DNA from 3 places in the Streptomyces sp. BRA346 genome. Region 2 is predicted to be linked to each of the others. Evidence: riboswitches for the same ligand, from Rfam matches in the RefSeq annotation. Region 2 holds a riboswitch; each other region holds the start of a gene.
What was found. Region 2 has a riboswitch for cyclic di-AMP ahead of LCH29_RS26245 (NlpC/P60 family protein). Riboswitches for the same ligand answer to the same signal wherever they lie in the genome.
Positions count from the first base shown of each region.

Region 1 (3,267 bases), on a different contig from region 2:
CCACTTGCCGAGGATGGTCTCGGACTCGCCGCCCTCGTTGCCGGGTGCCCAGGCGGAGTAGACGTCCGCGGTGTCGATGAAATTGCCGCCCGCCGCCACGTAGGCGTCGAGCACCTCGAAGGATTCGGCCTCGTCGGCCGTCCAGCCGAAGACGTTGCCGCCCAGGGAGAGCGGGAAGACGGACAGGCTGCCGATGTTCTTACGGGTGTCCTTGCGGGTCTCAGTCATGCGTCACTACAACGCGCAGGAGGGAGGGGGTTATTCCGTCGGAGGCCGCAGCGGAGGCCGCGGACAGAGAACCGGCGGCCCTGGCGTCAAGGGGGGAGAGAGCGCCAGAGCCGCCGGAACGATGGGCCGTCGCCGCGGCGACGGCCGGATCAGGGGGTCACGGGTTCAGCCCGTGGTCGCGCAGCCAGGGCATCGGGTCGATCGGCGAGCCGCCGCCCGGCCGGACCTCCAGGTGGAGGTGGGGGCCGGTGACGTTGCCGGTGGCGCCGACGCGGCCGATGGTCTCGCCCGAGGACACCTTGCCCGAGGTGACGACCATGGACGACAGGTGGCAGTACCAGATCTCGGTGCCGTCATCGAGCGTGAGCACGATGCGGTAGCCGTACGATCCGGCCCAGCCCGCCTGGGTTATGGTGCCGCCGCTCAGCGCCTTGACCGGGGTGCCGGTCGGGGCGGCGAAGTCCTGGCCGGTGTGGTCGGCGGACCACAGGTCGCCCGCCTGGCCGAAGCCCGCGGTCAGGGTGTACGAGGCGACGGGGAGGGTGAACCCGCCGGCGGCCTTGGCGCGGCGCTCGGCGGCGGCCTTCGCTGCGGCCTCCTTCTCGGCCTCCGCCTTCGCCTTGGCGGCGGCCTCGGCGGCCTTCTTCTTGGCGGCGGCCTCGGCCTTCTTCTGCTCCGCCAGGTCGCGGGCCTTGGCGGCGGCCTTCGCTGCGTCGTCGGCGGCGGCCTTGGCGGCGGCGCGCGCCTCGCTCTCGCGTCTGTCGTCCTCCGCCGCGGTCTGCTGGCTCTCGGCCTGCCGCAGGATGCGGGTGCGCAGCGCCTCGCCCGCCTCGGCGCCGCTGGTGGTGAGGCCGGTCGCGGTGGTCTGGGCGGAGTCCTGGTCGTCGGCCATCAGGGAGCCGATGCCGGGCAGGTCCTTGGCGGCGGGCAGCTGGGCCTTGACCTCGTCGGCGACGTGGGCGAGGTCCGGCATGGAGATCGGGACGGTCGGCCGGTCCTTGGCACTCGCCATGCCGCCCGCGCCGACCGCCGCGATGACGCCGACGCCGAGGACGGCGCCGCTGCGGGCCATGGTCCCGCCGCGCTGCTTGCCGACGCGGTGCCGGCCGCGGAGCGGAGCGATGGACTCCTCGGTGGGGTTCCACTCGTCCCAGACGGCTTCCTTGCCCAGGGGCGGCTCATCCGCTTCGGCTCCGAGGCCGACCGTGGGGCGGGCGCCGGCTCCGGCGTCGAAGCCGACTCCGTACGCGGTCGCGGTGCCGGGACCCGTACCTGATGAGCGGTACGGAGCTTCGTCCAGTACGGACCTGTTGGACGCCACCGGGGCGCACTCCTTTCCTTCCCTCTCGCCTACCGGGTTAGCTGACGGGTTCGGAGCAGGAAGGTCTCCTACGGGTCAGGTTCGACCCGATTCACCCCAAGGTGGTGGTTCCCCGGTTCCCTGGTGCTGGTGGTGCCTGGTGCTACTGGTGGTGCTGGCGCGCTGCACGTACGGGATTCGGCGACGGCGCACGGTGCCGCCTCTGCGACGGCTGTGCCGACCGCGCTGCGTTATCGAACGTTAATAGAGAGCGCGACATGATTCCAAGCTCTTCTGAAGAATCCGCGTAGCTTTGGCATGAACTTAGTAACCAAGGATGGACAGATGGGGGCGTTTCACCCCGGTTGAAAAGGGATGGTAAAAACCTCCGGCGGGCTGATCGTGTGTCAATCGTTATGCACGGGCGTCACGGTTGGCTACGGTCCGTGTCCGGAGCGGGGGTCGTGATTCCGTTCGTTCCGGGCGGGCGCCGGACCGCGAGCAGCGCCATGTCGTCCGAGGTCTCCCCGCCCGCGTGCAGCGCGACGTCCTCCACCAGCGCGTCGAGCAGCCCGCCCGGCCCGGTGAAGCGGCGGCCGCGCAGCCGCTCCTCGGGGACGTAGAACGTGCCGTGCCGGTCACGGGCCTCGGTCACCCCGTCCGTGAACAGCAGCAGCATCGCGTCCTCGGGGAACCGCAGCTCCGTCACCCGGTCGGGCCACGCGCCCAGTTCGCCCATCCCCAGCGGCAGCGCGGCCGTCTCCGGCTCCAGGCGGCGCACCGCGCCGTCGCCGGGCAGCAGCAGCGGCGCCGGGTGGCCGCGGTTGATGAGGCGGAGGGTGGAGTCACCGCGCGGGATCTCGCCGAGGACGGCGGTGGTGAACCCCTCGAACGCCTCCAGCTCGGCCCGTCGCGCGCCCTCGCGCCGCAACGCCCGCTCCAGGCGCCCCGCGAGCCCCTCCAGCGTCGCCTCCTGCTCCGCGGCCTCCCGGAAGGCACCAATGAGGACCGCGACGACCTCCACGGCCTGGAGCCCCTTGCCGCGGACGTCCCCGACGATCAGCCGTACGCCGTGCGGGGTGTCCTGCACCGCGTACAGATCGCCGCCGATCGCGGCGTACCGCTCGGCCGCCACATAGCGCGCCGCGACGTCCAGCCCGGCGATACGGGCGGGCGGTACGGGCAGCACGGCCCGCTGCGCCGCCTCCGCAATGCCGCGCGCCGAGGCCAGCCGCCGGTCGCCGCGGCGGACGACGCGGTTGATCACGAGCGCGAGCAGGGCGACGGTTGCCACGGTGGCGATCTCGGTCGCGGCCTGGGTCGGGTCCCGTACGCCGTGCAGCTCCGCCAGCAGGCAGACGGCGGTGAGGGCGAGCACCGTGGTGACGATGGTCGGCCGCAGCGGGAAGAGGGAGGCGGCGACCAGCGGGGCCGCGGCGAAGAAGGGGGAGGCGGTGTACGGGGCCGGGGCGGCGAGGTCGAAGGCGATGCCGCCGAGCAGGAGGACGGCGGGGGTCCAGCGGGCCAGCCGGCGCCCCGAGGATGCCTGGAGGGCCTCCTCTGCCGTGACGAGTCCGGCGGCCGCGCCCGAGGAGTCGGCGGCGGGCGTACGGGCGCCCGGACGAGCCCTGCTCCCTCGCACCCGCGCCACCGGCCTGTCTCGCTTTCCCTGGTTCGTGACCCCGTCGGTCCGTGACTCCGTCATCAGGCTTCCGGGTGCCGGGCCGCCGTGCGAGTCG
Region 1 covers NZ_JAIWIH010000044.1:34,429-37,695, forward strand. The annotation lists gene LCH29_RS37335 (aldo/keto reductase) at 1-228, opposite strand, end outside; gene LCH29_RS37340 (M23 family metallopeptidase) at 386-1,549, opposite strand; cyclic di-AMP (ydaO/yuaA leader) riboswitch at 1,561-1,691, opposite strand; gene LCH29_RS37345 (PP2C family protein-serine/threonine phosphatase) at 1,956-3,233, opposite strand.
Region 1: it holds a riboswitch for cyclic di-AMP, as region 2 does, so the genes downstream of both, LCH29_RS37340 (M23 family metallopeptidase) here and LCH29_RS26245 (NlpC/P60 family protein) in region 2, are expected to answer to the same signal.

Region 2 (3,267 bases):
GGTTCGGGGCGTGGCGGGCATGGCGCCGCCGTACGGCGGTCGCCTTGGGCATGGCGGGCATGGTGGTGCCGCTGTCCGTCGCGCTCGGTACGGCACCGGCGCAGGCGGCGACGGCGTGCACGGCGAGCACCGGTCCGTATCAGAGGCAGGTCGAGAAGTTCCTCGGCCGTCCCGTCGACGGTCGGCAGTCCTCGGGGGACTGCCGCGCGACGCAGAGATTCCAGATCAACCACGGCATCAGCCCGACCATCGGCTACGCGGGCCCCGTCACCTGGGGCGTCATGAAGCTGATCAACGCGCAGTACGCGGCGGGCCGTAACCCCAACGCGGCGCGCAAGTGCCCCACCAACAAGGGCCGTATCGCCTGCGTCGACCTCACCCGGCAGCTCAGCTGGGTGCAGGACGGTTCGCGGCTGGTGTTCGGGCCGGTGCCGGTGCGCACCGGGCGGGACAGGTACGAGACCCGCACCGGGCTGAAGCAGATCTACTGGCGGCACAAGAACCACTGGTCGACGATCTACCACGTGGCCATGCCGTACAGCCAGTTCTTCGACGGCGGCCAGGCGTTCCACTCCATCGCGGGAAGCGTATGGTCGCCGCCCGGCTCCCACGGCTGCGTCAACATGCGCTCCGGTGACGCGCAGAAGTACTGGAGCCTGTTGCGGAACGGCGACGACGTGTACGTGTACGGGCGCAAGCCGGGCACGTGATCCGGCCGGTGTTCACGGTGTGAGCGGCGGCTGCCCGATCGGGCATCGGGCAGCCGCACTGCGGCTACGCGGGCCGCACGCTCCCGTAGATCGGCATCTCGGTGATCGGCGCCTTCTTCACCACGTCCCCCGGCTTCGGCGCGTGGATCATCATCCCGTCGCCGATGTAGAGCCCGACGTGGCTGATGTCGTCGTAGAAGAAGACGAGATCACCGGGCTCGAGGTCGGAGGTCGAGACGCGCGTACCGGCCTTCACCTGGTCCCATGTGGTGCGCGGCAGGGAGACACCGGCGGCCTTCCACGCGGCTTGGGTGAGCCCCGAGCAGTCGTAGGAGTTGGGCCCGGTCGCGCCCCAGACGTACGGCTTGCCGAGCTGGGACTCCGCGAAGTCGATCGCCTTGGCCGCCTTGGTGCCGTTCGTGGCGGTGGACGAGCCGGATGAGCTGCTTCCGGAACCGGAAGAGGAACCGCCGCTCGACTGCTGATCCTGTTCCTGCTGCTTCTGCTGGGCCGCGGCCTCCCGCTGCTTCTCGGCCAGCTCGGCCGCCTTGCGCCGCGCCTCCTCGGCCTTCTTCTTCTCGATCGCCGCCAGCCGCGCCTTCTCCTTGGCGGTCAGGTTCGCCAGCAGCCGCCGGGCCTGCGCGAGCTTGTCCTGGACGGCCTTCTTCTTGGTCTTCAGCTCTCGCTGGGTCTCGGTCAGCGACTCCAGACTCTTGGCGGCCTCGCGGCGCTCCTTGGCGGCCTTCGCCGCCTGCGTCTGGAAGTCGTCGACGGCCCGCTTCTGCGAACCGGCCATCCGGTTCATCAGATGCGACTGGTCGAAGAGGTCCTGCGGGTCGTTGGAGAACAGCAGGCTCGCGGCGCTCGAGGTCATGCCGCCGTTGCGGTACTGGGCCGCGGCGTAGGTGCCGAGCGTGCGGCGGGCCTCGTTGAGCTTCTCCGTGTTCTCGGCGACGTCGTCCATCATCCGGTTGACCTTGGTGCGCTGCTGCTCGGAGCGCTCCTTGGCGGCGTTGTAGTGCTGGGTGGCGGTTTCCGCCTGGTGGTAGAGGGTGTCCACCTTCTCCTTGACCGCCTCGATCGACTGCGTGGTGCCGGGCTTGGGGTCGCCCGGCGCGGCGTTCGCGGTCTGGGAGAGGAGGGTGACGGAGGCGAGGGCGGCGGTGGTGAACCCGACGGCCGTACGGCGCCCGGTGGAGGAGGCGGCGGTGGGTATTCGGGTCCGCGGCTTGCGGTGCGACGCCAAGGGAGGCGACTCCTTCCGTGGACCGCCTACCGGGTTAGCTGTCGGGTTCGGGCGATACGGAAGGTTGCCCTACGGCCTCTGCGGACGGACGACATGTCGTACGCGTCGTACCGCCGCTCGGGCCGATTCACCCCGGTGTTGTCGGGCCCCTCCTCCCCGAAGGGGGGCGAGGAGGGCGGGTCCCCGGCTCCGGGCGCCTTGCGACACGGACGGACTCGGCGGAGGCTGCCCGGGCCGGCGCGGTTCGCCGACGGGTCTACGGGCCGCCTGAGGGAGGACGGTAGCCAACTCGTGGGGCTCCTGTGAAGGCTGGTGGTCGATATGCCCGAAACCGTTTCGTGACATCCATACGCAGTCCATGCGTAGGCTGTCAGTGCGGCGCCCTAAACTCGGTGAGCGATGAGCAGCCTCTTTGATGACAGCTTCCTGGCGAATCTCGGGCCTCCGGAGGAGGAGCCCCCGCCGCCCGAGGATTCCGCACACCCGGGTCACGCCGGCGGTTCGGACGGTTCAGGTGGCGAGGAGGTGCCGCACCACCTCTTCACGGGCGCATTCGACGCGCCGGTGCCCAGCGGGACCAGAGACGCGCATTACCGGAACGGCGCGGCCCGCCCCGCCGTCGACCCCGCTGCGCTGCTGGAGGGGCTGAATGAGCAGCAGCGGGCCGCCGTGGAGCACACCGGCTCGCCGCTGCTGATCGTCGCGGGGGCCGGGTCCGGCAAGACCCGGGTGCTCACCCACCGCATCGCGTATCTGCTCGGCACCCGCCATGTGCACCCCGGCCAGATCCTCGCCATCACCTTCACCAACAAGGCGGCGGGCGAGATGAAGGAGCGGGTCGAGGAGCTGGTCGGCCCGCGGGCGAACGCGATGTGGGTGATGACGTTCCACAGCGCGTGCGTGCGCATCCTGCGCCGCGAGTCGAAGAAGCTGGGCTTCACCTCATCGTTCTCGATCTACGACGCGGCCGACTCGAAGCGGCTGATGGCGCTGGTGTGCCGGGATCTCGATCTCGACCCGAAGAAGTTCCCGCCGAAGTCGTTCAGCGCCAAGATCTCCAACCTGAAGAACGAGCTGATCGACGAGGAGACCTTCGCCGGTCAGGCGGCGGACGGCTTCGAGAAGACGCTCGCCGAGGCGTACGCGATGTACCAGTCGCGGCTGCGCGAGGCCAACGCCCTCGACTTCGACGACATCATCATGACCACGGTCAACCTGCTCCAGGCGTTCCCGGACGTCGCGGAGCACTACCGCCGCCGCTTCCGGCACGTCCTGGTCGACGAGTACCAGGACACCAACCACGCTCAGTAC
Region 2 covers NZ_JAIWIH010000023.1:101,632-104,898, reverse strand. The annotation lists gene LCH29_RS26250 (L,D-transpeptidase family protein) at 1-710, shown strand, start outside; gene LCH29_RS26245 (NlpC/P60 family protein) at 775-1,956, opposite strand; cyclic di-AMP (ydaO/yuaA leader) riboswitch at 1,965-2,187, opposite strand; gene pcrA (DNA helicase PcrA) at 2,356-3,267, shown strand, end outside.

Region 3 (3,267 bases), on a different contig from region 2:
TCGTCGCCGTGGAGATCAACCTCGACGCCCCGCTGGACACCGAACCGGCCGGTCTGGACGGCGTCGGCACGATCATGGCGCGCGCCCTGTCCGAGGGCACCGACAAGCACACCGCCGAGGAGTTCGCCGCCGAGCTGGAGCGCTGCGGCGCCACCCTGGACGCCCACGCGGACCACCCCGGCGTCCGGGTCTCCCTGGAGGTGCCGGTCTCCCGGCTGCCCAAGGCGCTCGGCCTGCTCGCCGACGCGCTGCGCGCCCCCGCCTTCCCCGACGGCGAGATCGAGCGGCTGGTGCGCAACCGACTGGACGAGATCCCGCACGAGCTGGCGAACCCGGCCCGCCGTGCCTCCATGGCTCTGGCCAAGGAGCTGTTCCCGGCCGAGTCGCGGATGTCCCGGCCGCGCCAGGGCACCGAGGAGACCATCGAGGGCATCGACGCCGCGGCGGTGCGCGCCTTCTACGAGGCGCACGTCCGGCCGTCCACCGCGACCGCGGTCGTCGTCGGCGACCTGGCCGGTGTCGACCTCGACCAGGCGCTCGCCGACACCCTCGGCGCCTGGACCGGCGGCCCGGCCCCGCAGCGCTCGGTCCCGCCGATCATCGCCGACGACACCGGTCGTGTGGTGATCGTCGACCGGCCCGGCGCGGTCCAGACCCAGCTGCTCATCGGGCGCATCGGCGCCGACCGGCACGACCGCGTCTGGCCCGCGCAGGTGCTCGGCACCTACTGCCTGGGCGGCACCCTCACCTCCCGGCTGGACCGGGTGCTGCGCGAGGAGAAGGGCTACACCTACGGGGTGCGCGCCTTCGGCCAGGTGCTGCGCTCCACGCCGCCCTCGCCGGCCGGTGGCGGCTCGGCGGGCGCCTCGCTGCTGGCGATCAGCGGTTCGGTGGCCACCGAGGTCACCGGCCCGGCGCTGGACGACCTGTGGACGGTGCTGCGGACGCTGAAGGAGGAGGGGCTGACGGACGCCGAGCGCGATGTCGCCGTGCAGAACCTCGTCGGCGTCGCCCCGCTGAAGTACGAGACGGCCGCCGCTGTCGCGGGCACGCTCGCCGACCAGGTCGAGCAGCACCTGCCGGACGACTTCCAGGCGCAGCTGTACGCCCGGCTCGCGGAGGCGGGGACGGTGGAGGCGACCGCGGCGGTCGTGAGCGCCTTCCCGGCCGACCGGCTGGTGACCGTGCTCGTGGGTGACGCCTCGAAGATCGAGGAGCCGGTCAGGGCGCTCGGCATCGGAGAGGTGCGCGTCATCACCGGCTGAACCGCTCTCCGCCGGGCCCGAGATGTTCCGGGGCCCGGCTCAACGCACCATCAGAACAAGGACCCTGGCGTCAAGCGAGACGCCAGGGTCCTCCCTTATGCCCGATATGAGGGGCGTTTGGTTTGTGGCGAGAACAACAAAAACCCGTAACCGTTTGGTGATCGAAACGCGGCCCGTTTAGCGTCAGTGCGGCTGTTCGCCGGATACCCGCCGCACCCGCGGCACGGACAGTCATCGCCGAGTCCCATGGTGCGAGTGCCAGGGGAGCCGGGGACCCAAACGTCCCTGGGGTGAATCGGACGCCTTCCCCGGCCGGGGGAGGGGCCCGTAGGAGACCTTCCTGCTCCGAACCCGTCAGCTAACCCGGTAGGCGAGAAGGAAGGAAAGGAGTGCGCCACCACATGGCGTTCACCCGTGCCGCAGGGAAGCACCGACGTCCCAGCCAGACCGCCGTCCGTACCGGCGCGAACATCGCCGGCATCACCACGGTCGCCTCGGGCGTCGTCGCCGGCATCGCCGGCCCGGCCCTCGCCGCGACCGGCGAGACGCCGTCTCCCCAGGACACCGGTCTCCGCCAGGCGATGGTGATCGGCGACGGCCTCTCCGACCAGATCGACGCGCAGGCCCAGTCCCAGGAGAGCGCCGCCGAGGCCGCCGCCGCCAAGGCGAAGGCCGAGGCCGTGGCCCGCCAGGAGGCCGCGCGGAAGGCCGAGGCGGCCGCGAAGAAGGCCAAGGCGGAGCGCGAGGCCAAGGAGCGCGCCGCGCGCGAGGAGGAGCGCAAGCGCCTCAACACGTTCGTGTCGCCCGTCGAGGGCTCCTCCGTCTCCACCGGTTACCAGGCGTCCAGCGGCCTGTGGTCCTCCGGCAGCCACACCGGCATCGACTTCAGCGCCTCCACGGGCACCGAGGTGCAGTCGGTGGGCATGGGCGAGGTCGTCGAGGCGGGCTGGGGCGGCTCGTACGGCAACAACGTCGTCATCAAGATGAACGACGGCACCTACACCCAGTACGGCCACCTCTCCTCGATCGGTGTCTCGGTCGGCCAGAAGGTCACCCCCGGCCAGCAGATCGGCCTGTCCGGCGCCACCGGCAACGTCACCGGCCCGCACCTGCACTTCGAGGCCCGCACCACCGCGGAGTACGGCTCGGACATGGACCCGCTGTCCTACCTGCGCTCGCACGGCGTCAACCTCTGACCCGTCGCCGCTCCTGTCGAAAGGCCCCGTCCGCTCCGGACGGGGCCTTCGGCGTTACCCGGCCGGGACGCTCCACTGTGACCAAAAAATATCCCTGAATTGCCTTCGCCCATCGGAAATCCCGGCGGCTTCGAATAGAGTCGCTGAACACGCGTCAATCGGATGCGTTTCGCGGGGTTGAGGCGGAGGTTCGACAATGCGGGACCGGAAGTGAACGGGGATACGGCCGCACTCCAGGGCGGTCGCCGGATTTCGGCGCATGCGGTGTGCACGGCGATCCGTGACGACATCATCTCCGGTACCTATCCGCCCGGCAGCCGGCTGACCGAGGAGCTGCTCGCCCGGCGCTACGGGGTCTCCCGGGTGCCCGTCCGCGAGGCGCTGCGCACCCTGGAGTCCGAGGGCTTCGTCACGACCCGGCGGCATGCGGGCGCGTGCGTCGCCCAGCCGTCCGAGAAGGAGGCGGCCGACCTCCTGGACATCCGGGCCCTGCTGGAGCCGCTGGGCGCCGCCAGGGCCGCCCAGCGCCGCACCGAGGGGCATCTGAAGGTGCTGCGCGGTCTGGTCCGGCTCGGCCAGGAGCGGGCCCAGCGCGGCCGCTTGGGCGAGCTGCGCTCGCTGGGCGACTGGTTCCACGAGACGCTCGCCCAGGCGTCCGGCAGCCCGAGCCTGGCGGGAATGCTGGTGCAGCTGCGGCGCAAGACGGCGTGGGTGTACGCGTCGGACCCGGCCCGGCAGGCCGCGCAGGTGGTCCAGTCCATGCAGCCCGTACAGGCCGCGCCGGGCCTACCGGGGGCGACCGGGGG
Region 3 covers NZ_JAIWIH010000014.1:99,460-102,726, forward strand. The annotation lists gene LCH29_RS19145 (M16 family metallopeptidase) at 1-1,265, shown strand, start outside; cyclic di-AMP (ydaO/yuaA leader) riboswitch at 1,491-1,652, shown strand; gene LCH29_RS19150 (M23 family metallopeptidase) at 1,667-2,461, shown strand; gene LCH29_RS19155 (GntR family transcriptional regulator) at 2,672-3,267, shown strand, end outside.
Region 3: it holds a riboswitch for cyclic di-AMP, as region 2 does, so the genes downstream of both, LCH29_RS19150 (M23 family metallopeptidase) here and LCH29_RS26245 (NlpC/P60 family protein) in region 2, are expected to answer to the same signal.